4 regions of the Xanthomonas sontii genome follow, and region 4 is predicted to be linked to each of the others. Evidence: predicted binding sites of a transcription regulator. Region 4 holds the regulator's gene; each other region holds the start of a gene.
What was found. The regulator FliA, encoded in region 4, starts transcription of late flagellar genes. The targets are predictions, from matches to a motif close to TAAAGTTTNNCNNNCNNNGGCCGATAA.
Positions count from the first base shown of each region.

Region 1 (6,063 bases), 450 kb from region 4:
GGCGTACCGCCCAAGTCGGCGATCGCGGCCGGTTACGAGAAGGCCGGCGGCACCATCCTCGACGCCAACCTCACCGGCCTGATCGTCGGCGTGGCGCTGTACGCGTTCGGTACCGGCCCGCTGAAGGGCTTCGCGCTGACCATGATCATCGGCATCTTCGCCTCGATGTTCACCGCGATCACCGTGTCGCGCGCGCTGGCGGTGCTGATCTACGGCCGTCGCAAGAAGATCAAGTCCGTGGCCATCTGAGCCACGCACGCCACCTTCCGCACGTCCCCGCGCCGACAGGCGCGGGGTCCAAAAAAACGCAGAGCGGTCTCCAATGAAAATCTTCCCGCTTCACCTGATCCCCAACGACACCAAGATCGACTTCATGCGCTGGCGGCACCCGACCCTGGTGCTGATGCTGGTGCTGGCGCTGGCCTCGTTCGCGGTGATCTTCGCCAAGGGCTTCAACTACGCGCTGGAGTTCACCGGCGGCGCGCTGGTGCAGACCAGCTTCCAGAAGCCGGTCGACGTGGACCAGGTGCGCGAGCAGCTGGCCAAGGCCGGCTTCGAGAACGCGCAGGTGCAGAACGTCGGCAGCGGCAACGAGGTGGTGATCCGCCTGCAGCCGCAGGGCGAGCACAACAACGAGGACATCACCAAGAACCTCGCCGAGCAGGTGCGCAAGGCGGTGAGCACGCCGCAGAACCCGGCCACGGTCAAGCCGGGCGAGTTCGTCGGCCCGCAGGTCGGCAAGGACCTGGCGCTGAACGGTGTCTACGCCACGGTGTTCATGCTGGTCGGCTTCCTGATCTACATTGCCTTCCGTTTCGAGTGGAAGTTCGCGGTGGTGGCCAGCCTGACCGCGCTGTTCGACCTGTTGGTGACGGTGGCCTACGTGTCGGTCACCGGCCGTGAGTTCGACTTGACCGTGCTGGCCGGCCTGCTGTCGGTGATGGGTTTTGCGATCAACGACATCATCGTGGTATTCGACCGCGTGCGCGAGAACTTCCGCAGCCTGCGCGTGGAGCCGATCGAGGTGCTGAACCGCTCGATCAACCAGACCTTGTCGCGTACGGTGATCACCGCGGTGATGTTCTTCCTGTCGGCGCTGGCGCTTTACTTGTACGGCGGCGAGTCGATGGAAGGCCTGGCGCTGACCCACATGATCGGTGCGGTGGTGGTGGTGGTGTCCTCGGTGATCGTGGCGGTGCCGCTGCTGTCGATCGGACCGTTCCAGGTCACCAAGCAGGACCTGCTGCCGAAGTCGAAGGACGTCGAGGCGCTGGCGCGCAGGCCCTGATGGGGCTGGGATTGGGGATTCGGGAGTGGGGATTCGCAAAGGCATGATTTCCTGGGCCTGAAACAGTTCCTCCTGCGAACAAAAAAGCCGCGCGGATGCGCGGCTTTTTCTTTGCGCGGACGCTGGGGCGTCGGGTGGGTGCAGCGCAACGTCGGCCGGGTTGCCGTGCGTGGGATGGGGCCGTCAATGTCGGCCCCATCCCCTCCGTGGCGTGCGTGCCGCGCAAGGCGTCCGCGCTACGCCGCGTTGGCGGTGGCGCGGGCCACCAGTTGCGCCACCATCGGGTAGGTCTCGCTGCGCACCTGGAACTGGCCGACGATCTCCACCAGGTCGCCGGCCTGCTGCTCCATCGCGCGTGCCGCGGCAGTGGCTTCCTCGACCAGGGCGGCGTTCTGTTGGGTGGTCTCGTCCATCTGGGTGACGGTGTGGTTGACCTGCTCGATGCCGGCCGACTGCTCCTGCGAGGCGGCGGCGATCTCGCCCATGATGTCGGTCACGCGCTGCACCGAGGCCACGATGTCCTGCATCGTCGTGCCGGCCTGGGCGACCAGCGCCGAACCTGCGCTCACGCGCTCGACCGAGTCGTCGATCAGCGTCTTGATCTCCTTGGCCGCGCTGGCCGAGCGCTGGGCGAGGGTGCGGACCTCGCTGGCGACCACGGCGAAACCGCGGCCCTGCTCGCCGGCGCGTGCCGCTTCCACCGCGGCATTGAGTGCCAGGATATTGGTCTGGAAGGCGATGCCGTCGATCACGCCGATGATGTCGGCGATCTTCTTCGAGGCCGCCTCGATGCCGTCCATGGTGGTGACGACCTGTCCGACCACCGTGCCGCCCTGCGAGGCCACGGAGGCCGCGCCGGCGGCCAGCTGGTTGGCCTGGCGCGCATGCTCGGCGTTCTGCTTCACCGTGGCGGTCAGCTCCTCCATCGATGCCGCGGTTTCTTCCAGGCTGGCGGCCTGCTGCTCGGTGCGGCGCGACAGGTCGTCGTTGCCGCTGGCGATCTCGCCGGCGGCGGTGTCGATGCTGGCCGCGGCCTGCTGGATGCGGCCGACCATGTCGGTCAGTTGCGCGACGGTGGCGTTGGCGTCGTCGCGCATCCGCGCGAACACGCCGTGGAACTCGCCCTGCATGGTCTGGGTCAGGTCGCCGGCGGCGATCGCGCGCAACAGCTGCGACAGCGCCGCCAGATTGGTCTCGGTGCCCTTCATCATCGTGTTGAGGTTGGCGACCATGCCGCGGAAGGCGTGACGGAAACGCTGATCATTGCCGCGGCGGGAGAAGTCGCCCTGCGCGGCGGCGCGCACCAGCAGGTCGATCTCGTCGTTGATAGCGCCGAGATTGCGCTTCACCTTGGCCATGGTCTCGGTCAGGATCGCCTTCTCGCCCGGGAACTGCTCCAGGTCGCGGCTCAGATCGCCTTCGGCATACTCGCCCATCAGCGCGATCAGCTGCTGCTTGACCGAGATATGGCTGTGCACCAGGGCATTGGTGTCGCGGACCATGCGCCCGTAGTCGCCCGGGAAGCGTGTCTCGTCCATGCGGAAGCTGATCCGGCCGGCGTCATGCTGCTTGGCCATCTCGGTCTGCGCCTGGATCACCGTGCGCAGTTCCTCCTGCATCTGCCGCATGTCGTTGAGCAGCGACGGCGCCTGGGTGCGCAGGCGCACGTCCTGCGACAGGTCGCCGCTGGCGATGCGGCGCACCACGTCGGCTGCGTAGGCGGGCTCGCCGCCGAGTTGGCGCATCAGGCTGTTGCGGACCAGCAGGCCGAGCAGGATGGCGGCGACGATGCCGATCAGCATGCCGCCGAGGCTGGTCCATTCGCCCGACTGCGCGCGCGCCTCGCTCTCGGCCTTGCGCACCTGCAGCAGGGCGCGCTCGGCGTCCTCGTACTGACCGATCGTGTCGCGCAACCCGTCCATCTGCTGCTTGCCGACGCTCCGGAACGCGTCCAGCTGGGCGTCGTCGCTGTCGGCCGCGGTGGTGCGCATGTGCTCCACCGCCTTGCGCTTGGTCGCCATGAACTGCGTGTAGTCCTGCATCAGGGTCTGCAGGCGCGCCTGCTGCGCCGCGTTGTCCGCGGTCAGCTGCTTGGACTCCTGCCACTGTGCGCTGAACTCGCGTTCGCCGAGTTCGAGTGGCGCTAGGTAGGACGGATCGCGGGTCAGGGCGAAGCCGCGCGCGCCGCTCTCGATGTTGAGCAGGCTCACCAGCATGCGGTCGCCGAGGGTGATGACCTTGTAGGTGTGCGCGTCCAGCGCTGCCGCGCTGGTGAACTTGCGGAAGCCGATCAGGCTGGTGATGCCGACCAGCAACAACATGGCGATCACGCCGCAGAAGCCGATTGCCAGGCGCTTGGTGACGGTGAGATGATGGAAGGACACGCGAGATCTCCGGAAGATGCGAGAGAGCGGCGCTATCGGCTCCATTGCCGCAGGGACGGCAATGCAGGAACGGATCAGCGGGGAAGTTCGGGCAAAGACCCGCATCGGTATCGGCCGCGTTTTGTGGATCTTTAGGGCTGCGTTCGCCGATTGCGTCGGGCGCATCGCACATGCCGTTTTGCCTGCACGTAGCGCGTCGTGTGCCGTTTTCTACGCAAGCGCCGATCAAGCAGGAGTGAAGCGCGCAGCGTCCAATGCGTGAGTGCGACGTGACGGCAAAACGGCCCGTGCGTTCTGCGTTCGACGGGATTTCCTGGATGGCGACTCGTCTGCGCGAGGCCAGGCGGATGCTGCGAAAGGACCTGTGCGGAGGTGTGCGCCGGTCCGATCGGCGGATGACGGACATAAAAAAAGCCGCGCGAGTGCGCGGCTTTTCTGTTGTTGCGGTGTCGCTGCGCCGGCGTAGCGCCGGTCGCCTCGCTCAGAACTTCGCGTCGAACTCCCCGGCGAAGCCGGTATTGACGATCAGCTTCTGCAGCGCGTCGCCGACCTTGAGGTTGCCGGCGACCACCTGGAACTGCTGCGGGCCGCGGTCGTCGATGCGGCCGAGGGTGCCGCCCTTGAAATCGGTGACGCGGCCACCGGCCTCGCGCACCAGCAGCACGCCGGCGGCGATGTCCCAGGCCTTCACGCCGGCTTCGAAGTAGGCGTCGCTGCGGCCGCAGGCCACATAGGCCAGATCCAGTGCCGCCGAACCGGTGCGACGGATGTCCTCGGCCTGCACCAGCAGCGCATCCACGCACTTGAGCTGGGGGCTGGTGCGCTTGCGCTCGCGCGGCGCGAAGCCGGTGTGGACCATGGCGCCGTTGAGTTCCTTGCGCTCGCTGACACGGATGCGGCGGTCGTTGAGCACGGCGCCGTTGCCGCGGCTGGCGGTGAACAGTTCGTTGCGGAGCGGGTCGAAGATCACCGCGTCGACCGGCTCGCCGTTCTCGACCAGGGCGATCGACACGCAGTAGTGCGGGAAGCCGCGCAGGTAGTTGCTGGTGCCGTCGAGCGGGTCGATCACCCACATGTAGCGGCCTCCGCCCTGCACGCCGCTTTCCTCGCCCATCACGCCGTAGTCGGGGTAGGCGCGGCGCAGCTCCTTGACGATCACCTTTTCCGCATCGGCATCGACTTCGCTGGCGTAGTCCATGCGGTCCTTCTGCACCACGTTCAGTGCTTCCAGGCGGTTGATGTGGCGCAACAGCACGTTGCCGGCGAGGCGGGCGGCCTTGACCATGACGGTGACGGCGGGTTTTTGCATGGCAAGCGCTCCCGAGAAGGCGGAGGTGGGTCTGGAGGAGGAAAAGAGCAGTCCGGCGCCAAGGCCGGCCGCACAGTTTACCATCTACGCCCCCGTTCGCTTCGCCTGCCGTGCCGCCATGACCGATTCCCTCCGTATCCGCTTCGTCCTGGTCGGGACCCAGCACCCCGGCAACATCGGCGCGGCGGCGCGCGCGATGAAGACCATGGGGCTGTCGCGGCTGGTGCTGGTGGCGCCGGAATGCGAGCTGGAGACCGAGGCCTACCGGCGTTCTGCCGGGGCCGAGGATCTGTTGCAGCAAGCGCCGGTGCTGCCGGCGCTGGCCGACGCAGTGGCCGATTGCCGGTTGGTGCTGGGTTGCACCGCGCGCAGCCGCCGCGTGTCGCTGGAGGAGTTGCTGCCGGCCGATGCCGCGCAGCGCCTGACCGCCACCAGCGCCGAACCGGCGGAGGTGGCGCTGGTGTTCGGGCGCGAGCGCACCGGCCTGACCAACGAGGAACTGCAGTTGTGCCATGCGGCCGTGCACATTCCTTCCGATCCGGCGTTCAGCTCGCTCAATCTGGCCGCGGCGGTGCAGGTGCTGGCCTACGAACTGCGCCTGGCGCAGCTGCGCGGCGCCGCCCCCGCGCCGGCGCCGGCACCGGGGTTCCGCGAGGCACCGGCCAGCCACGCACAGGTGGAAGGGCTGTTCGGGCAGTTGGCCGAGACCCTGGACGATATCGACTTCCACAAGGGCCGCGCCCCGGATTCGGCGATGCGCAAGTTGCGCCGGCTGTTCCTGCGCACCGAGCTGACCGAGCAGGAAGTGCGCCTGCTGCGCGGCGTGCTGTCCGATGCGCAGCGCATGGCGCGACTCGCCGGGCAGGCCGGAAACTGAGGCCGGACAAGGCGCGAAGGCCTCCATCGCGGCGCGCGCGCCGACGCGTGCGCCCAGGGCGGACTGCATGCGCGGCAGGCGCCATTCTGTGACGCTGTCACCGGCATGCGCTTTCGGCTAGGCTTTGCAAGGTCTACTTGGGGATCGTGGTTTGTCCAGTTCGCGTTGGCGGGTGGTCGTGGTGTGGCTGGCGCTGGCGATCTGC
Region 1 covers NZ_CP132342.1:3,820,034-3,826,096, reverse strand. Annotated here, with positions in the region: gene secD (protein translocase subunit SecD) at 1-249, shown strand, start outside; gene secF (protein translocase subunit SecF) at 323-1,288, shown strand; gene RAB70_RS16105 (methyl-accepting chemotaxis protein) at 1,525-3,672, opposite strand; gene RAB70_RS16100 (inositol monophosphatase family protein) at 4,154-4,981, opposite strand; gene RAB70_RS16095 (RNA methyltransferase) at 5,100-5,858, shown strand; gene RAB70_RS16090 (phosphate/phosphite/phosphonate ABC transporter substrate-binding protein) at 6,037-6,063, shown strand, end outside.
Region 1: a site for FliA is predicted at 3,780-3,806, ahead of RAB70_RS16105 (methyl-accepting chemotaxis protein). Genes of this name have one in related genera too.

Region 2 (6,063 bases), 2.4 Mb from region 4:
CAGCACGCGGCGGACCGCGGCCTCGTGGCGCAGCAATGCCTGCCACAGCGGGCCGTGCCGGTAGGCATCGACGCTGGGGCCGGACAGCAACTGGCACAGCGCGCGCCGCGCCTCCAGCGGCAGGCTGCCGCTGTCGCCGGCGAACAGCGCGGTGCCGCCATCGGCCGCCGCGGACGTGGCGGCGGCCGCGGCGATATCGCCGGCATCGGCGTCGTGGCCATGGAATTCGTCAGACCAGTTCATTGCGTTTTTCCTTGGTGAACCACACCAGCGGGATGCGCGCGCGCCGGACCTGGCCGTCGCCGCCTTCCCATTGCACCGCTTCCCATTCGCCGTCGACCACCACGCCATGGCGGGTGCCCAGCGCCAGGTAGCCGATCACGCTGCCCAGGCCCTGCGCCGCCGGGCGCTGCCGCAGCGCCTCGCCGATGCTCAGTTGCGGCTGCCGGCCGAGCAGGTCGTGCAGGTCGTTGCGCAGGCCGCGCAGGTCGATCTCCGACTGCGCCACCAGGTCGCCGACGCTGTCCAGCGAGATCGTCGCCGCCTCGGCCACCTGCACCCGCCCGTCCACCAGCTGGCTGCGCGGGTCGTGCAGGCGCCACTGCGACGGCGAGCGCAGCCGCGCGCTGCTCAGCGGCAGCACGTAGCCGGTGGCCGCGGTGGCATGCAGCTGGTCGCGCAACTGCAGCGCCTCGCCCTGCGCCTGCTTCAGCAACTGGTTGAGCCGGCGCTGTTCCAGGTAGCCGCGGCTCTGCACGAAGCCACGCAGGCTGCGCGCGAAATGCTGCATCACCTCGTGCACCTGACCGCCGCGTTCGAGCAGGGTGCCGGTGAGCCCGCGCAGGAAGGCGCGTTCGTGGCGGTCCAGACGGCGGGCGAAGCCGCGCGCCAGCAGCGCCTCCAGCGCCGCGTCCAGCTGCACGCTCTGCTCGGCGTCGTTGAGCAGGCTCCAGAACGCCTGGAAACTGCGCCCGGCCTCGCTCTCGCCGATCACGTCGATGCCGGCGAACAGCTTCTCCAGCACGTCGCCGCGCGCGCCCTCGTCGTCGATGATGCGCTCGCGGAACTCGCGGTTGAGCCGCTCGAAATCGTCGCGGACCCGGCGGAAATCCTCGGTCAGGTCGTCGGACAGGCGGATGATGTCGCGGGTACGTTCGAGCGCGCGCTTGCCGTCCAGCGCGGCCAGCTTGCCGGCGGCCACGCGCTCGATCTCCGCGTCCAGGCGCTCGCGCTCGGCGCGCAGCGCGGCCAGGCGCGCGTCCGGATCGGTCTCGGTCTGCCCGGCCAGTTGCACCAGCTGCTGGATCACCAGCGACAGCCGGCTCTCGGTGGCCACGCTGGTGCTGTCGCGCACGCCGGCGATGAAGCGGATGGCCTGCGCCGCCTGCCGCGACAGTTCGTATTCTTCCTGCGCGTCGCCTTCGGGCAGGCGCCGCTCCAGCCAGCCCTGCGCCAGCCAGTGCGCCACGTAGGCCTGCGCGGTGCGCGGCAGTTCGCGCGACAGCTCGTCGTCCTTCAGCGCATCGAGCTGGCGCTGCAGGCGCTCGTGCAGCACATCGGCCGGCAACCGCCGCTGGGCGTCGCCAAGCAGGGTCTGCAGCAGGCCGATCAGCTCGGGGGCATGGTCGGCGGCAAGCAGTTTCCACAACGGCTGTTCGCGCAACTGGCGATAGCCGGCGATCCGGACATGCGGCTTCATGCAGGAACCGACCGCCACCGCATCCGCAGACTCAGCGCACGCGCTCGATGAAGCGCAGGAACTCGGCGCGGGTGCGCGCGTCCTCGCGGAAGGTGCCGAGCATCTTCGAGGTGACCATGCTGACGCCGCGCTTGTGGATGCCGCGGGTGGTCATGCACTCGTGCGCGCCTTCCACCACCACGCCCACGCCCAGCGGCTGCAGCACGTCCTGGATGCACTGGGCGATCTGCGCGGTCATCTTTTCCTGCACCTGGAAGCGCCGCGCATAGGCCTCGACCACGCGCGCCAGCTTGCTGATGCCCACCACCTTGCCGCGCGGCAGGTAGCCGACGTGGACCTTGCCGATGATCGGCGCCATGTGGTGTTCGCAGTGGCTTTCGTACTCGATGTCGCGCAGCACGATCAGCTCGTCGTAGCCGGCCACTTCCTCGAAGGTGCGCAGCAGGTATTCGCGCGGGTCGGCGCGGTAGCCGCTGAACCAGTCGCCATAGGCCTCGGCCACGCGCCGCGGGGTGTCCAGCAGGCCCTCGCGGGTCGGGTCTTCGCCGGCCCAGCGCAGCAGGGTGCGCACTGCGTCTTCGGCCTGCGCCTGGGTCACCGGGGGAGTGGAGCTGTTGTCGGAATCGGCCATGGGGGGAACGCCCGTAAGGGGGCTGCATGGTACCCGAGTCGCCTGGCAGCCGCCGCATGCGCGGCCTCCGCGCGGCGGGGCGACCCGGCCGATACCGGGTGCGCCGTTCAGCGTCCATCTGCTCCGCGCCCGGGCGGCACGCACATCGCCCGGGCCAGCGCCGCGCCGGTCAGCGCCGGCGCGCGTGCATCTCGCCCTCGTGGTCGAGCCAGTTGGACCCCTTGTTGGTCAGGAAGAACATGTACACCACCAGCGACACCGCGATCACCGCCGTGGCGTACCAGACGAAGGTGGTGACGTGGCCGGTCTTCAGCGAGGCCTGGTACAGCAACGGCGCGGTGCCGCCGAAGGCCGAATTGGCCAGCGCATAGCCCAGGCCCACGCCCAGCGCGCGGATGTGGGTGGGGAACAGCTCGGCCTTCACCACCGCGTTGATCGAGGTGTAGCCGGTGAGGATGACGAAGCCCGCGGTGAGGATCGCGAACGCGCTCAGCCAGTCGCTCTGCCTGGGCAGCTCCAGCACCAGGAACCAGGTGTAGAGCACGCCGCCGATGCCGAAGAACACCAGCAGGGTCTTGCGCCCGATGATGTCCGACAGCCAGCCGCCCGCCGGCTGCATCAGCATCAGCACGATCAGCGCGGCCAGGTTGATGATGGTGCCGGCCATGACGTCGTCGCCGGCGAAGGCGGTCTGGATCATCTTCGGCCCGGTCACCGAGTAGGTGTAGAACGCCACGGTGCCGCCGGCGGTGATCAGGAAGCACAGCAGCAGCGGGCGCCATTGGTGCACGAACAGCTCGCGCAGCGAGCCGGAGGACCTGTCCTTGCCCTGCTTGGCCGCGGCGATGGACTCGGAGGTCAGCGACTCGTCCATCGTGCGCCGCAGCCAGAACACCACCAGCGCGCCGATGCCGCCCAGGCCGAAGGCCACGCGCCAGCCCCATTCGGAAATCTGGCCCTTGTCGAAGAAGTGCAGCATCCCGAACAGCACCGCCTGCGCCAGCACGTGGCCGCCGACCAGGGTGACGTAGTGGAAGGAGGACAGGAAGCCGCGCCGCCCCGGGATCGCCGCCTCCGACATGTAAGTGGCGCTGGTGCCGTACTCGCCGCCGGTGGCGAAACCCTGCAGCAGGCGCGCCAGCAGCAGCACCACCGCCGCAGCGCCGCCGATGCTGGCCACGGTGGGCGTCACCGCGATCAGGAACGAACAGGCCGCCATCACCGACACCGACACCGTCAACGCCAGGCGGCGGCCGTAGCGGTCGGCGAAACGGCCGAAGTACCAGGCGCCGATCGGACGCATCAGGAAGGTCACCGCGAAGATCGCCCACACATACAGGGTGGCGTTCTTGTCCTCCTTGGAGAAGAACTGCGATTCGAAGTAGGTGGCGAACACCGAGTAGACGTAGACGTCGTACCACTCCACCAGGTTGCCGGCCGAGCCCTTGAGCGTGTTGGACACCGAGCGGCGCAGGCTGCCCGGTGCGGCGGCGGCGGACGAAGAGGTGGATGCACTCATGCGGTGGGCCTCATGGATGGACGTCACGGAGTATAGGCAGGCGCTTGCGAGGATCCTGTCGCGACGGCGGCCACGCCAGGCGTGCGCGCCATGACCTCATTGCGCCTGCGGCGCGGCGAAGGCCTTGCTGTACATGCCCGAGCGATCGAAGCAGCAGACCCGGCGCTTGCCCGCGGCGAGCATGTCGCAAGTGCTGGCGATGCGCTTGACCCGCGTCTGCGCCTGCTTGCCCGCGCCGATCCAGAAGATCCAGTCGCGCCGCGCCACCGTGGTCAGCGTGTCCCAGGCCGCACGCGCAGGCGGATGCGCGACCAGCGCGCGCGCCAGGTCGTCGGGCAGCACGGGTTCCGGTTCCACCGCCGCCGGCGCGATCTCCAGGGTCATCGTGGTGCCGACCTCGACCGCCGCGGCCGCCAGCATCGCCTCCTCGACCTGCAGCCAGTGGCCGCCTTGCCCATCGGGTTGCAGCGTGGCCTGAAACGGATGCCCGGCGAACCGGCCCTCCACGCTGGCCAGGCCACGCGTGGGCAGCGCGGCGCTGGCCGCCGCAGGCAGCAGCAGGAAACACCAGGACGCGTCCGGCGGCGTGGCTGGACGCAGCAGTGTCGCCTGGAAGCGGATCGGGTCGGCGGCGCCGGTCATGCCCGGACCTTAGCACCGGCCGCGCGCGGTGCCATGCTGCACCTGCGCGCGGCGGCGGCGCGACGCGCTCCTGGTCTTGTCGCTCGCCAGGCACTGCGCCCTGCCTGACCTACCCGGCGGCCACCGCCGCGGCAGACCGGCACAACGTCACGTTCCCGATACGGCACAGGGGACGCCCTCGCCCCTTCCCTTCAGTTCGACAGGCCATCGCCGCTATCCATGCGCCGGCCCGGGGGACCCGCGCCATGCGCGCGTCACGCGGGCGCAGGCAACCTGCCTGCCCGTCCGCCGTCACCCACCGTCGATCCCTCTTCCTTCCCCCCATTCCCCCGATCCCATGCACGCCCTTTCCAATCTGCGCATCGGCCAGCGCCTCGCGCTCGGCTTCCTCACGATCATCGTGCTGATGGTCCTGCTCACCGTGGTCGGCATCCAGCGCGTGCACAGCATCGACCAGCGACTCACCGCGATCAACGAAGTCAACAGCGTCAAGCAGCGCTACGCGATCAACTTCCGCGGCAGCGTGCACGACCGCGCCATCGCCCTGCGCGACGTGGTGCTGCTGGACGATCCGGCCGGCCGGCAGGCGACCGAGCAGACCATCGACAAGCTGGCCGGCGACTACGCGCGCGCCGCACAGCCGCTCGATGCCCTGCTCGCCGTCTCCAGCGACGCCCAGGAGAAAACCATCCTGCAGCGCATCCAGGGCATCGAAGCGCGCACCATGCCGCTGATCGCGCAGGTGCGGCAGCTGCGCGATGCCGGCGACACCGTGCAGGCGCAGGCGCTGCTGCTGCAGCAAGCGCGCCCGGCCTTCGTCGACTGGCTGGCCAGCATCAACGCCTTCATCGACCTGCAGGAAGCCAAGAACCGCCAGGCCGCCAAGGAAGCGATGGCCACTGCGCGCGGCTTCGCCCTGCTGATGGTCGGCTGCACCGTGCTGGCGCTGCTGCTGGGCACGCTGATCGCGCTGTTGCTCACCCGCCGCGTGGTGCGGCCGCTGCGGCAGGCGCTGGGCCTGGCCGAGCGCATCGGCGCCGGCGACCTGAGCAGCCCGGACACCGTCACCACCCACGACGAGGCCGGGCAGTTGCTGCGCGCCATGCAGCAGATGCAGCGGCGCCTGCACGAGGTGATTTCCGCACAGCGCGAGATGGCTGCGCGCCACGATGCCGGCGCCATCAGCTACCGCATGGATGCGCAGCGCTTCCCCGGCGAGTACGGGCGCATGGTCGCCGACACCAATGCCCTGGTGGATGCGCACGTGCAGACCCAGTTGCGCATGACCGAGGTGATGGGCCGCTACGCCATCGGCGACCTCAGCCAGGACATCGCCCAGTACCCCGGCGAGAAGGCCGCGATCACCGCTGCGATGCAGCAGGTCAAGCAGAACCTGCACGCGATCAACCTGCAGATCCACACCCTGGCCGAAGCCGCCTGCGCCGGCAACTTCGCCCACCGCGGTCAGCCGGAGCAGTTCGAGCACGCCTTCCGCACCATGGTCGAGAACCTCGACACCATGATGGCCACCGCCGACGCCAACCTGGCCAAGTTCTCCGATCTGCTGCGCTG
Region 2 covers NZ_CP132342.1:929,697-935,759, reverse strand. Annotated here, with positions in the region: gene RAB70_RS04020 (DUF4194 domain-containing protein) at 1-243, opposite strand, end outside; gene RAB70_RS04015 (DUF3375 domain-containing protein) at 230-1,699, opposite strand; gene folE (GTP cyclohydrolase I FolE) at 1,731-2,330, opposite strand; gene RAB70_RS04005 (MFS transporter) at 2,500-3,849, opposite strand; gene RAB70_RS04000 (YdeI/OmpD-associated family protein) at 3,946-4,491, opposite strand; gene RAB70_RS03995 (methyl-accepting chemotaxis protein) at 4,829-6,063, shown strand, end outside.
Region 2: a site for FliA is predicted at 4,682-4,708, ahead of RAB70_RS03995 (methyl-accepting chemotaxis protein). Genes of this name have one in related genera too.

Region 3 (6,063 bases), 910 kb from region 4:
AAGCTGCCGGCCAAGACCGTGCAGATCAAGAACAAGCGCGACATCACCATCAAAGGGGCGAACGGCTCCTCGGCCAACTTCGGCGTGCGCGTGGTCGGCAATGCGCACAACGTCATCATCCGCAACATGACCATCGGCCTGCTGCCCGGCGGCGAGGACGCCGATTCGATCTCGCTGGAAGGCAATTCCAGCGGCCAGCCGTCCAACATCTGGGTGGACCACAACACCATCTTCGCCTCGCTGACCAAATGCCCCGGCGCCGGCGACGCGTCCTTCGACGGCGGCATCGACATGAAGAAGGGCGTCAACCACGTCACCGTGTCGTACAACTACATCCACGACTACCAGAAGGTCGCGCTCAACGGCTACAGCGACAGCGATACCCAGAACGCCGCTGCGCGCACCACCTACCATCACAACCGCTTCGAGAACGTGGAATCGCGCCTGCCGCTGCAGCGGCGCGGGTTGAGCCACATCTACAACAACTACTTCAACAACGTCTTCACCTCCGGCATCAACGTGCGCATGGGCGGGGTGGCGCTGATCGAAGCCAACTACTTCGAGAACATCAAGAACCCGGTGACCTCGCGCGACAGCAGCGAGATCGGCTACTGGGACCTGATCAACAACTACGTCGGCAGCGGCATCACCTGGACGGTGCCGGAGAGCACCAGCAAGCCCTACGCCAACGCCACCACCTGGATCTCGTCCAAGACCTATCCTGAGTCGCTGGGTTACATGTACACGGCGATCCCTGCCGCGCAGGTCAAGGCCAAGGTCATCGCCACCGCCGGTGCCGGCACCAACCTGGCCGAGTGAGGCACGCCGCCTCCGCGCCCGACGGCGCGGAGGCCGGTCGCCCAGGCGGTCGCGGATATATGCCGTTTACGACATTCTTGGTGTGCGCGTGGCAATGCCTGCGGCGGTAAGTGTGACGTGCGCCAGCACCGATGGGGCGCCTTCTAATCCTTGTTTCACGTGGAATTTACGGGTGCGCAACGGTGGCGTGAGGGAGACGCGCAACGTGCACTTCGTAGTCACGATGCTGAGGGGATTTAGGAAACTGTGCGCAGTTGCGCATCAAGATTCCAGGCGGGTCGCCGTTACCTAGTACGAGTACCCGCATGGGACACCCCCGATGCGGCCGGTGCTGGAAGTGTCTTTTCCTTCTTCTCCGTCGCATCGCGCCCAGGCCGTTGGCCCGAGGGAGTCCTGCGCGATCCAGGTCGTGGCGCGGGCTGCTCTCCTTTTCTTACTTGGTGGCCCCTCATGATCGGAATCCTGCAACGCTACAACGTCGGGACGCGGCTCGCGTCCGCCTTCGGCGTCCTCATCCTGCTCTCCTGTGCGCTCGTCGTCGCCGGGCTGCTGACGCTGAAACAGGCGCGCGAGATGATGGACACCATCGTCAACCGGCGCATGCAGATCCTCGATTACACCGGCGAAATGCGCAATGCCAGCGCACAGGTGGCGGTCAATCTGCGCAACATCGTGCTGCCGACCACGCAGGAAGAGAACGAGCGGTTCGCCAAGGCCGTCGACCAGCAGCGCCGCTACTACGGCGAGGTCCACGACAAGCTCTATGCGATCCCGGTCAGCGATGCCACCGGCGCGCAGATGCGCAAGGCTATCGACGACGCCTACGATCGGACCCGTCTCGCCAACCAGAAGGTCCTGGACCTGGGCATGGCCAACAAGGCCGATGAGGCATTGAAAGTCCTGATGGCGGAGGCCGGACCGGCGACGCAGCAATGGCAGGAGGCGATCAATACCTATGCCAACCGGCAGCGCACGCGCGGTGCCGAGGCCTACGCCGGCGCCAACGTCGCGATGGACCGCGGCCGCAGCCTGCTGGTGGCCGGTGGCGTGCTCGTGGTGCTGGTCAGCGGCCTGCTGGCCTGGCTGATCACCCGCAGCCTGACCGTGCCGCTGACCCGCGCCACGCGCGTCGCCGAGGCCATCGCCAGCGGCAAGCTCGACAACGACGTACGCACCGACGCCCGCGACGAAACCGGACGTCTGCTGGTTGCGATGCAGGGCATGCAGCAGCAGGTCAGCAACCTGATCGGCGCGCAGTTGGAAATGGCCAAGCGCCACGACGCGGGCGAAGTCAGCCATCGCATCGAAGCGCAGGCCTTCCCGGGCGACTACGGGCGCATGGCGGCCGAGACCAATGCGCTGGTGGCCTCGCACCTGGCGGTGAAGACGCGCCTGGCGCAGATCATGGGCCGCTACGCGATCGGCGACCTGTCGCAGGACATGGACCGCCTGCCTGGCGAGGAGGCGGTGCTGAGCCAGACCATGGACGAGGTCAAGGCCAACCTGTCGGCGATGAACGGGCAGATCAAGCAGCTGGCGACGTCCGCCGCCGACGGCGACTTCAGCGCGCGCGGCGACGCTGAGCGCTTCCAGTACGACTTCCGGGTGATGGTGGACAGCCTCAACCAGCTAATGGCCACCGCCGATGGCAACCTGCAGGCGCTGTCGACCCTGCTGCAGGCGATCGCCGCGGGCGATCTGACCGCGCGCATGCACGGCGACTTCCGCGGCGTGTTCGCACAGATGCGCGACGACGCCAACGCCACCGCCGAACAACTGGCCGGCATCGTCGGCCGCATCAAGCATTCGGCAGTGTCGATCAATGCCGCGGCCAGCGAGATCGCCGCCGGCAACGACGATCTATCGCGCCGCACCGAGCAGCAGGCCGCCAGCCTGGAAGAAACCGCAGCCTCGATGGAGGAACTGACCTCCACCGTTCGCCAGAACGCCGAGCACGCGCGCCAGGCCAATCAGCTCGCCGCCGGTGCGGCCTCGGTCGCCTCGCAGGGCGGCGACGTGGTCGGCCAGGTGGTGACCACCATGAGCGGCATCGAGGATGCGTCGCGGCGCATCGCCGACATCATCTCGGTGATCGACGGCATCGCCTTCCAGACCAACATCCTGGCCCTCAACGCGGCGGTGGAAGCCGCGCGTGCCGGCGACCAGGGACGCGGTTTCGCCGTGGTCGCCAGCGAGGTGCGCACCCTGGCGCAGCGCTCGGCCAGCGCGGCCAAGGAGATCAAGAGCCTGATCGACGATTCGGTGAGCCGCGTCGCCGAAGGTTCGGTCCTGGTCGACCAGGCCGGCAAGACCATGACCGAGATCGTGACCTCGGTGCAGCGTGTCACCGACATCATGGGGGAAATCTCCGCGGCCTCGCAGGAGCAGTCGGCCGGCATCGAGCAGGTCAACCAGACCGTGACGCAGATGGATGAGAGCACCCAGCAGAACGCGGCCTTGGTGGAAGAGGCCAGTGCGGCGGCGCGCTCGATGGAGCAGCAGGCGGTGGAACTGAGCCAGGCGGTGGCGCTGTTCAAGCTCGACGCATCCGCGGCCACGCCGGTAGCGCAGGCGCCGCGGCACCAGGCCACCGCGACGCCCGCGGGCAAGCGCAGCGTCCGTCCGGCAGCGGCCAAGGCCGCACCTGCGCGGCGTGCGGCGCAGCCGGCGGCGGCGATGGCGCTGGACAAGGATTGGCAGGAGTTCTGAGCCGCACGGCGCCTGTCATCGGCGAGCGGCGCAATGCGCGTCGCTCGCCTGTCGCGTGGCGGTTGCCTTGCGGCTGCCGGTGCCGCATCCCGCAGATCCGAGGATGTTCCACTGCGGTCGCGATGCCGTGCCTGCCTTGGCGCGGCACGCTGTTTCTGACCGACGCCCACGCCGCGCGCGTGGGCGTCCTGCTCCGTCCTCACGCCTGCCTGGGGCTTACGCGCGTGTTGCCCGCGTGAGCATCCAGCACGTCGTCACGTGCGCCGCCGCCGTGCGGCAGACGCCGTGCGCGTGATGCGACGCGTCCCTTGTACGACAGCATCGCTGCCGCCGCGGCTGCGGCCGCGGGTTGCCGGCTGACGCTGCGAAGTGACGGCGATCGCGTTCCTGGCCTTCGCATCGCGTGTCGAGGTCTCCGTTGTGCGGCCAATCGGAAAACTTTTTCCTCGCTGCGACCTCGCGCCGCAAGCAAGCGTCGTGCCGGCCGTTGCAACATGACGTGCACGCGGTATTCACGCGAAAACGCCGATCCGGATGCAGTGCGAATGGCCTCTCCACATCCCTGTGATGTGCCTGAGGGTGTTCAATAAATTCCGTGCAATCGCCTCTCAAGTCCCCGCGCCGGGCGCCGTTACATCGCCCGCACATCGAGCGGGATGCGTCATCAGGCGTCTGATTCAAAACGCTTTTTCACGACTCATTCATCTCGTTCGATGCGGGCGTGCACAACGGCGGCTGGTCGGCGTGCGTGGTCCGCGGCGTTCCATCGCCCCTCTCATTCCCCCAAAGGCCATTCCATGATTGCATTCCTTCAGCGCTACAACGTCGGTGCCCGGCTCGCCACCGCGTTCGGCATTCTCATCCTGTTGTCCTCGGCGCTGGTCGTCGCCGGGCTGCTGACCCTGTTCCAGGCGCGCGAGCGACTGGACGGCATCGTCAACCGCAACATCGCCGCCATCCGCGCGTCCAGCGACATGCTCAACGCCAGTTCGGTCGTGGCCATCAATGTCCGCAACATCGTGTTGCCGACTTCCCAGGAAGACAACATCCGCTTCGCCAAGGTCGTCGTCGAGCAGCGCGCACGCTACCAGGAGGCGCGCAAGCGGGCGGGCGCCATCCCCAGCGGTGCGCAGAGCCAGGCCGTGCTGGAGGACGTCGATCGCGCCCGGCAGATGACCGTGGACGTCAACAACCGGGTGATGGATCTGGGCATGCACGACAAGCCGGACGAGGCCCTGGCCCTGCTGATGCGGGAGTCCGCGCCGCTGACGCAGAAATGGCAGGACGCCATCGCCCGCTATGCCGATCTGCAGGCCACCCGCAGCAACGAGGCCTATGCGGAAGCGACGGCGGCGATGGCGCGTGGGCGCGCCATGCTCATCGCCGGCGGACTGGCGGTGGTGCTGGTCAGCAGCCTGCTGGCGTGGCTGATCACCCGCAGCCTGACCGTGCCGCTGAATCGCGCCACCCGTGCCGCCGAGGCCATCGCAGCCGGCCGCCTGGACAACGACGTGGCCACCGACGCGCGTGACGAACCCGGCCGCCTGCTGCTGGCGATGGGTGGGATGCAGACGCAGTTGCAGCGCTTCTCCCGCGAAACCGCGTTGATGATCGAGCTGCACGCCGACAAGGACATCAGCCACCGCATGCCGCAGGACTTCCCCGGCGTGTACGGCGAACTGAGCAAGGGCATCAACACCATGATGTTCGAGCACCTGGACGCCATCGTCGAGGCGGTCGAGATCCTCAACGAATACGCCAACGGCGATCTGCGCCGCGATGCGCGCCGGCTGCCCGGCAGCCGTGCGGTGCTGCACGAGTCGATGGACGCGGCCAAGGCCAGCCTGCTGGCGATCAATACCGAGATCAAGCGCCTGGCCGCAGCGGCCGCGGCCGGCGACTTCAGCGCCCGCGGCGATGCGGCCAGTTTCCAGCACGACTTCCGGCTGATGGTGCAGGACCTCAACGCGATGATGGAGGTCAGCGACCGCAACCTGGGCAAGCTGTCCGCCCTGCTGCAGGCGATCGCCGCCGGCGACCTCACCGCACGCATGCATGGCGACTTCCACGGTGTGTTCGCGCGGATGCGCGACGACGCCAACGCCACCGCCGACCAGTTGACCGGCATCGTCGGCCGCATCCAGACCGCCGCGGTCAGCATCAATGCCGCCGCCAGCGAAATCGCCACCGGCAACGACGACCTGTCGCGCCGCACCGAGCAGCAGGCCGCCAGTCTGGAAGAAACCGCCGCGTCGATGGAGGAATTGACCTCCACGGTCAAGCAGAACGCCGAGCACGCGCGCCAGGCCAACCAGCTCGCCAGCGGCGCGGCGTCGGTCGCGTCCCAGGGCGGTGCGGTGGTCGGTCAGGTGGTCGAGACCATGAGCGGCATCGAGGCCTCGTCGAAGAAGATCGCCGACATCATCGGCGTGATCGACGGCATCGCTTTCCAGACCAACATCCTGGCGCTCAACGCGGCGGTGGAAGCGGCACGTGCCGGCGAGCAGGGCCGCGGGTTCGCGGTCGTTGCCAGCG
Region 3 covers NZ_CP132342.1:2,459,088-2,465,150, forward strand. Annotated here, with positions in the region: gene RAB70_RS10280 (polysaccharide lyase family 1 protein) at 1-819, shown strand, start outside; gene RAB70_RS10285 (methyl-accepting chemotaxis protein) at 1,270-3,528, shown strand; gene RAB70_RS10290 (methyl-accepting chemotaxis protein) at 4,326-6,063, shown strand, end outside.
Region 3: a site for FliA is predicted at 1,081-1,107, ahead of RAB70_RS10285 (methyl-accepting chemotaxis protein). Genes of this name have one in related genera too.

Region 4 (6,063 bases):
CATTCCCCATTCCCCACTCCCCATTCCCGGCTCCCACCCATGAAGATCAAACGCTTTGTCGCCCCCGACATGCGCACCGCCTTCCGGATGGTGCGCGACGAGCACGGGCCGGATGCGGTGATCCTGTCCAACCGGCGCACCGACGAGGGCATCGAGATCGTGGCCGCCAGCAACTACGACGAGGCCCTGGTGCAGCGGGCGCTGGATGCGGTGCGCCCGGACGAGGCGCCGCGCGCCGCCGCGGCGAGCCAGGCGCCGGCCGCTGCGGCCCCGCGTGCCGCACGCGGCGACGCCGCCGCCAGCCCGGCGATGGCGATGATGGCCGCGATCAGCGAGCGCCGCGGCGGTGCCGCGCCGGCCGCCCCGGCCGCTTCCCCGGCACGGCCGCTGACCCAGCCGGCAGCGCTGGCCGCCTCGGCGATGCCCGCCGCGGCCGCCCCGGCTGCCGCCGCACGCCAGGCCGCCCCGGCCAAGGCCGCAGCGCCGGTCACCGGCCGCGCCGAGTTCAGCATCCCCGAGGACGTGTTCCGCAACGCCCCGATCAGCGTGCCCATGCCCAGTCCGTTCGCCGCCGCCGCCGCGGCGCCGGCCGCCGAGGCCGTGCCGGCCTGGCGCGACGACGTGCCCGCGGTGGCGCTGACCCCGGTGGCGAGCCCGGCCCCGGCCGCGCCCGTCGCGACCGCCGATGCGCCGGCCGCTGCCGGGATCCCGGCGGCCGCGGCGCTGGCGGCGGTGCCGACCTTCCCCGCCCCGCAGAACGACGAACAATTGACGCAGCTGCGCGACGAACTGTCGCTGATGCGGCAGATGATCGAGCGCGAGATGAACCGCCTCACCGACGAGCGCCTGCGCGGCTCGCCGGTCCGCGCCCAGGCGCTGGAGCTGATGGACGACTACGGCTTCGACAGCGGCATCACCCGCGACGTGGTCATGCAGATCCCCGCCGACCTGGAGCTGCACCGCGGCCGCGGGCTGATGCTGGGCCTGCTGTCCAAGCGCCTGCCGATCGCCGCGCTGGACCCGCTCGAGGAAGGCGGCGTGATCGCCCTGATCGGCCCGACCGGCGCCGGCAAGACCACCACCATCGCCAAGCTGGCCTCGCGCTTCCTGGAGCGCCATGCCGCCCGCGACGTGGCCCTGGTCACCACCGACACCATCCGCGTCGGCGGCCGCGAACAGCTGCACAGCTACGGCCGCCAGCTCGGCATCGCCGTGCACGAGGCCGACAGCGACGCCGCGCTGCAGCAGCTGCTGGAGCGCCTGGCCGACTACAAGCTGGTACTGATCGACACCGCCGGCATGGGCCAGCGCGACCGCGCCCTGGCCGCCCAGCTGCACTGGCTGCGCGCCTCGCGGGTGGTCCGATCCTTGCTGGTCCTCCCCGCCAACGCCCATTTCTCCGACCTGGACGAGGTGGTGCGCCGGTTCGCCGGCGCCGACCCACAGGGGGTCATCCTGACCAAGTTGGACGAGACCGGGCGGTTCGGCAGTGCCTTGTCGGTGGTCGTGGACCACCGCCTCCCCATCACCTGGGTGACCGATGGACAGCGCGTGCCGGACGACCTGCACCGCGCCAACGCCGCCAGCCTGGTATTGCGCCTTGAAGATTTGCGGCGCGCTGCCGATAAGCCCTGTACTCCGGAGCAGACCCATGCCGTCGCGTGACTACGTCAATCTGACCAATGCCTTCCCCCTGTCGGCGACGCGCAGCGAACCGCTGGGTCCGGTGCGCACCATCGCCGTGACCGGCGGCAAGGGCGGCGTGGGCAAGACCAACATCTCGGTCAACCTGTCCATGGCGCTGGCCGACATGGGCAAGCGCACCCTGCTGCTGGACGCCGACCTGGGCCTGGCCAACGTCGACGTGTTGCTCGGGCTGACCCCCAAGTTCACCGTGGCCGACCTGGTCGCCGGGCGCTGCACCCTGGAAGAGGTGCTGATCGACATGCCCAACGGGCTGATGGTGGTGCCCGCCGCCTCCGGCCGCCGCTACATGGCCGAGCTGCCGCCGGCCCAGCACGTCGGCCTGGTCAACGTGTTCTCCGAGCTGCAGCGCGAGCTGGACGTGATGATCGTCGACACCGCCGCCGGCATCACCGACAGCGTGCTGACCTTCTGCCAGGCCGCGCAGGACGCGGTGGTGGTGGTCTGCGACGAGCCGGCCTCGATCACCGACGCCTACGCCCTGATCAAGGTCCTCTCGCGCGAGCGCGGCGTGGACCGGGTGCAGATCGTCGCCAACATGGTCCGCGACCTCAACGAAGGCCGCCTGCTGTACGACAAGCTCAGCCGGGTCTGCGAGAAGTTCCTCGGCGACGTGTCGCTGAACTACCTGGGCTGCGTGCCGCAGGACGACTGGCTGCGCCTGTCGGTGCAGCGCCAGCAGCCGGTGGTCAAGGCCTACCCGTCCAGCCCGTCGGCGCAGGCGATCTCCGAGATCGCCCGGCGCACCGCACGCTGGCAGGCGCCGACCGCCCCGCGCGGCAACGTCGAGTTCTTCGTCGAACGCATCATCCAGCGCGGGGTGGCCGCATGAACGCCGCCGCCCACTACCGCGCCGTCCAGCGCAACAGCGCCAACGACTACATCACCCAGCACTCGGACCTGGTCCGGCGCATCGCCCACCACCTGGCCGCGCGGCTGCCGGCAAGCGTCGAGATCGACGACCTGATCCAGGCCGGCATGATCGGCCTGATCGAGGCCTCGCGCAGCTACGACGCCGAACAGGGCGCCTCGTTCGAAACCTACGCCTCGATCCGCATCCGCGGCGCGATGATCGACGAGATCCGCCGCGGCGACTGGGTGCCGCGCTCGGTGCACCGCCGCGCCCGCGACGCCGCCTCGGCGATCCGCAAGATCGAACAGAGCACCGGCCGCGCCGCCGCCGCCAACGAAGTGGCCGCGGCGATGGACATGCCGCTTCCCGAATACCTGCGTTTGATGGAAGATGCCGCCCGCGGCCAGGTGCTGAGCCTGGAGTCGCGCATCGAGGACCATGGCGAGCTGGATACCATCGCCAAGGGCGGACCCAATCCGCAGCAGATGCTCGAGCGCAGCGAATTCGGCCGCGAGCTGGGCAAGGCCATCGCGCAGTTGCCCGAACGCGAGCAGTTGGTGCTGTCGCTGTACTACGAGCAGGAATTGAACCTCAAGGAAATCGGCGCGGTGCTCGGGGTCAGCGAGTCGCGCGTGTGTCAGATCCATGGCCAGGCCACGGTACGGTTGCGCGGACGCCTGAAGGCGTTCGAGGTCGCCGATGCCGGTCTGGAAGACGAAGAATAGGAACCCTTAGGAGTCAGTGGTGAACAAGAACATGCGGATTTTGATCGTGGACGATTTCTCGACGATGCGACGCATCGTCAAGAATCTGCTCGGCGATCTGGGCTTCACCAACACCGCCGAGGCCGAAGACGGCAACAGCGCCCTGGCCGCGCTGCGCTCGGCGCCGTTCGAGTTCGTGGTCACCGACTGGAACATGCCGGGCATGACCGGCATCGATCTGCTGCGCAACATCCGCGCCGACGACAAGCTCAAGCACCTGCCGGTGCTGATGGTCACCGCCGAGGCCAAGCGCGAGCAGATCATCGAGGCCGCGCAGTGCGGCGTGAACGGCTACATCATCAAGCCGTTCACCGCGCAGACGCTGCAGGAGAAGCTGGGCAAGATCTTCGAACGCCTGGGAGCGACCGCCTAAATGGAAGCCACCGCCGAACGTACCGCCCTGATCGAACGCCTGCAAGGCGCGCTGGACGCGCTGGAGAACGGCGACGAGGCCGGCTGGCGCAGGGAGATCGACACCCTCGCCGCCTGGCGCACGCGGCCGATGATGCAGGGCCTGAGCCGGCTCGCGCGCGATCTGGGGCAGGCGCTCGGCGAACTGCCGGTGGTGCCCAGCGAGGCCGGCGAGCTGGACGACGCCTGCTCGCGCCTGGACCACGTGGTGGAGATGACCGAACAGGCCAGCCACCGCACCCTGGACCTGGCCGAGGAATGCCGTGCGCTGGCCGACCAGCTCGCCGCCGGCGGCCTCAGCGGCGACCAGAGCGAGATCCTCGACAAGATCCGCCACAACCTCACCGAAATGGCCCTGGCGCAGAGCTTCCAGGATCTGACCGGGCAGATCATCCGTCGCGTCGCCGGCATCGTGCGCCGCGTGCACGAAGGCTTCGGCGCGCTGGGTCTGCCGCCGAAGGAAGAAAACAAGAAGGCCGACGGCAGCCTGGCCGGCCCGGCCCTGCCCGGCCTGGACCGCCACGGCGTATCGCAGCACGACGCCGACGACCTGCTGTCCGGATTGGGACTGTAATGCCATGAGCGCCGTACCCGACGACATCGCTGCCGACTTCATCATCGAGGCCCAGGAGATCCTGGACCGGCTCGGCGAGCAGCTGGTGTCGCTGGAGCAGGCGCCCGAGGACAGCGGCCAGCTCAACGCCGTGTTCCGCGGCTTCCACACGCTCAAGGGCGGTGCCGGCTTCCTGGCGATCAACGCCATGGTCGAGCTGTGCCACGCCGCGGAGGAAACCCTGGGCATGGCCCGTGCCGGCCAGGCCACCCTGCAGGCGCGGCACTTCGACGCCGCGCAGCAGTCGCTGGACTACCTGCAGTCGATGCTCGATGCCTTCGGCAGCGGCCAGGAGCCGCCGCGCGCGCCGCCGGAGCTGATCGCGCAGTTCGACGCGCACGGCGACGACGCACCGGCGCCGGCACCCGCGAAGAGCGCCGCGCCCGCGCCCGCCGCCGTCCCGGCCACCGCCGCGGCCGCGGGAGACCTGATCAGCGACGACGAATTCGAAGCGCTGCTGGACCAGTTGCACGGCGATGCGCCGCCGACGGCCACGCCGCAGGCGCTGCAGCCGGCGCCGCGCGCGCCCAGCGCCGCGCCCAAGGCCGCGGCCGCCCCGGCCAAGGCCGCCGAGCCCGAACACACCGTGCGCGTGGACACCAAGCGCCTGGACGCGATCGTCAACCTGATCGGCGAACTGGTGCTCTCGCGCAACCGCCTCAAGACCCTGCGCGTGCGCCTGCGCGACGAGGAGCTGGACCGCGCGGTCAGCAGCCTGGACATCGCCACCGCGCGCCTGCAGTCGGCGGTGATGCGCACGCGCATGCAGCCGGTGGGCAAGGTGTTCTCGCGCTTCCCCAAGGTGGCGCGCGACGTCGCCCGCTCGCTCAACAAGGAAGTGGAGCTGGAACTGATCGGCGCCGACACCGAGCTCGATCGCAACCTGGTCGAGGCGCTGGCCGATCCGCTGGTGCACCTGGTGCGCAACGCGATCGACCACGGCATCGAAGCCCCGGCGCTGCGCGAAGCCACCGGCAAGCCGCGCGGCGGCCACGTGCGCCTGTCGGCGCAGCAGGAAGGCGACTACGTCAGCATCGAGGTGCAGGACGACGGCGCCGGCATCGACCCGGAACGGCTGCGCGCCAAGGCCCGCGAGAAGGGCCTGATCGACCCCGAGGCCGCCGCCCGCCTGACCACCGAGGAATGCCTGCACCTGGTGTTCCTGCCCGGCTTCTCGACCAAATCCGAAGTCACCGACATCTCCGGCCGCGGCGTCGGCATGGACGTGGTGCAGTCGCGCATCCGCGAACTCAGCGGGCAGATCCAGATCCAGTCGGAACTGGGCCGCGGCAGCCGCTTCCTGATCCGTGTGCCGCTGACCCTGGCGATCCTGCCGACCCTGCTGGTGCAGGCCGGCGATACCGTCTACGCGCTGCCGCTGGCGCGCGTGGTGGAAGTGCTGCACGCCCCGCGCCGCTCGCTGGGCTGGTTCGACGGCCGCGCCGTGCTCGACCGGCAGTCGCACACCCTGCCGCTGGTGGACCTGCGCCAGTGGCTCAACATCGACGCCCCGCAACTGCCGCTGCTCACCGTGGTGGTGCTGCAGGCCGGCGAATCGCGCATGGGCCTGGTCGTGGACCAGGTCCGCGGCCGCGAGGAAGTGGTGATCAAGCCGCTGCCGCGCTCGCTGCGCGGCCTGCCCGGCTACGCCGGCGCCACCCTCATCGGCGATGGCCGCCTGGCGCTGATCCTGGATGTGGATGGCTTGAAGGCTTGAG
Region 4 covers NZ_CP132342.1:3,365,210-3,371,272, forward strand. Annotated here, with positions in the region: gene flhF (flagellar biosynthesis protein FlhF) at 40-1,665, shown strand; gene RAB70_RS14180 (P-loop NTPase) at 1,652-2,536, shown strand; gene RAB70_RS14185 (RNA polymerase sigma factor FliA) at 2,533-3,282, shown strand; gene cheY (chemotaxis response regulator CheY) at 3,302-3,694, shown strand; gene RAB70_RS14195 (protein phosphatase CheZ) at 3,695-4,306, shown strand; gene RAB70_RS14200 (chemotaxis protein CheA) at 4,311-6,062, shown strand.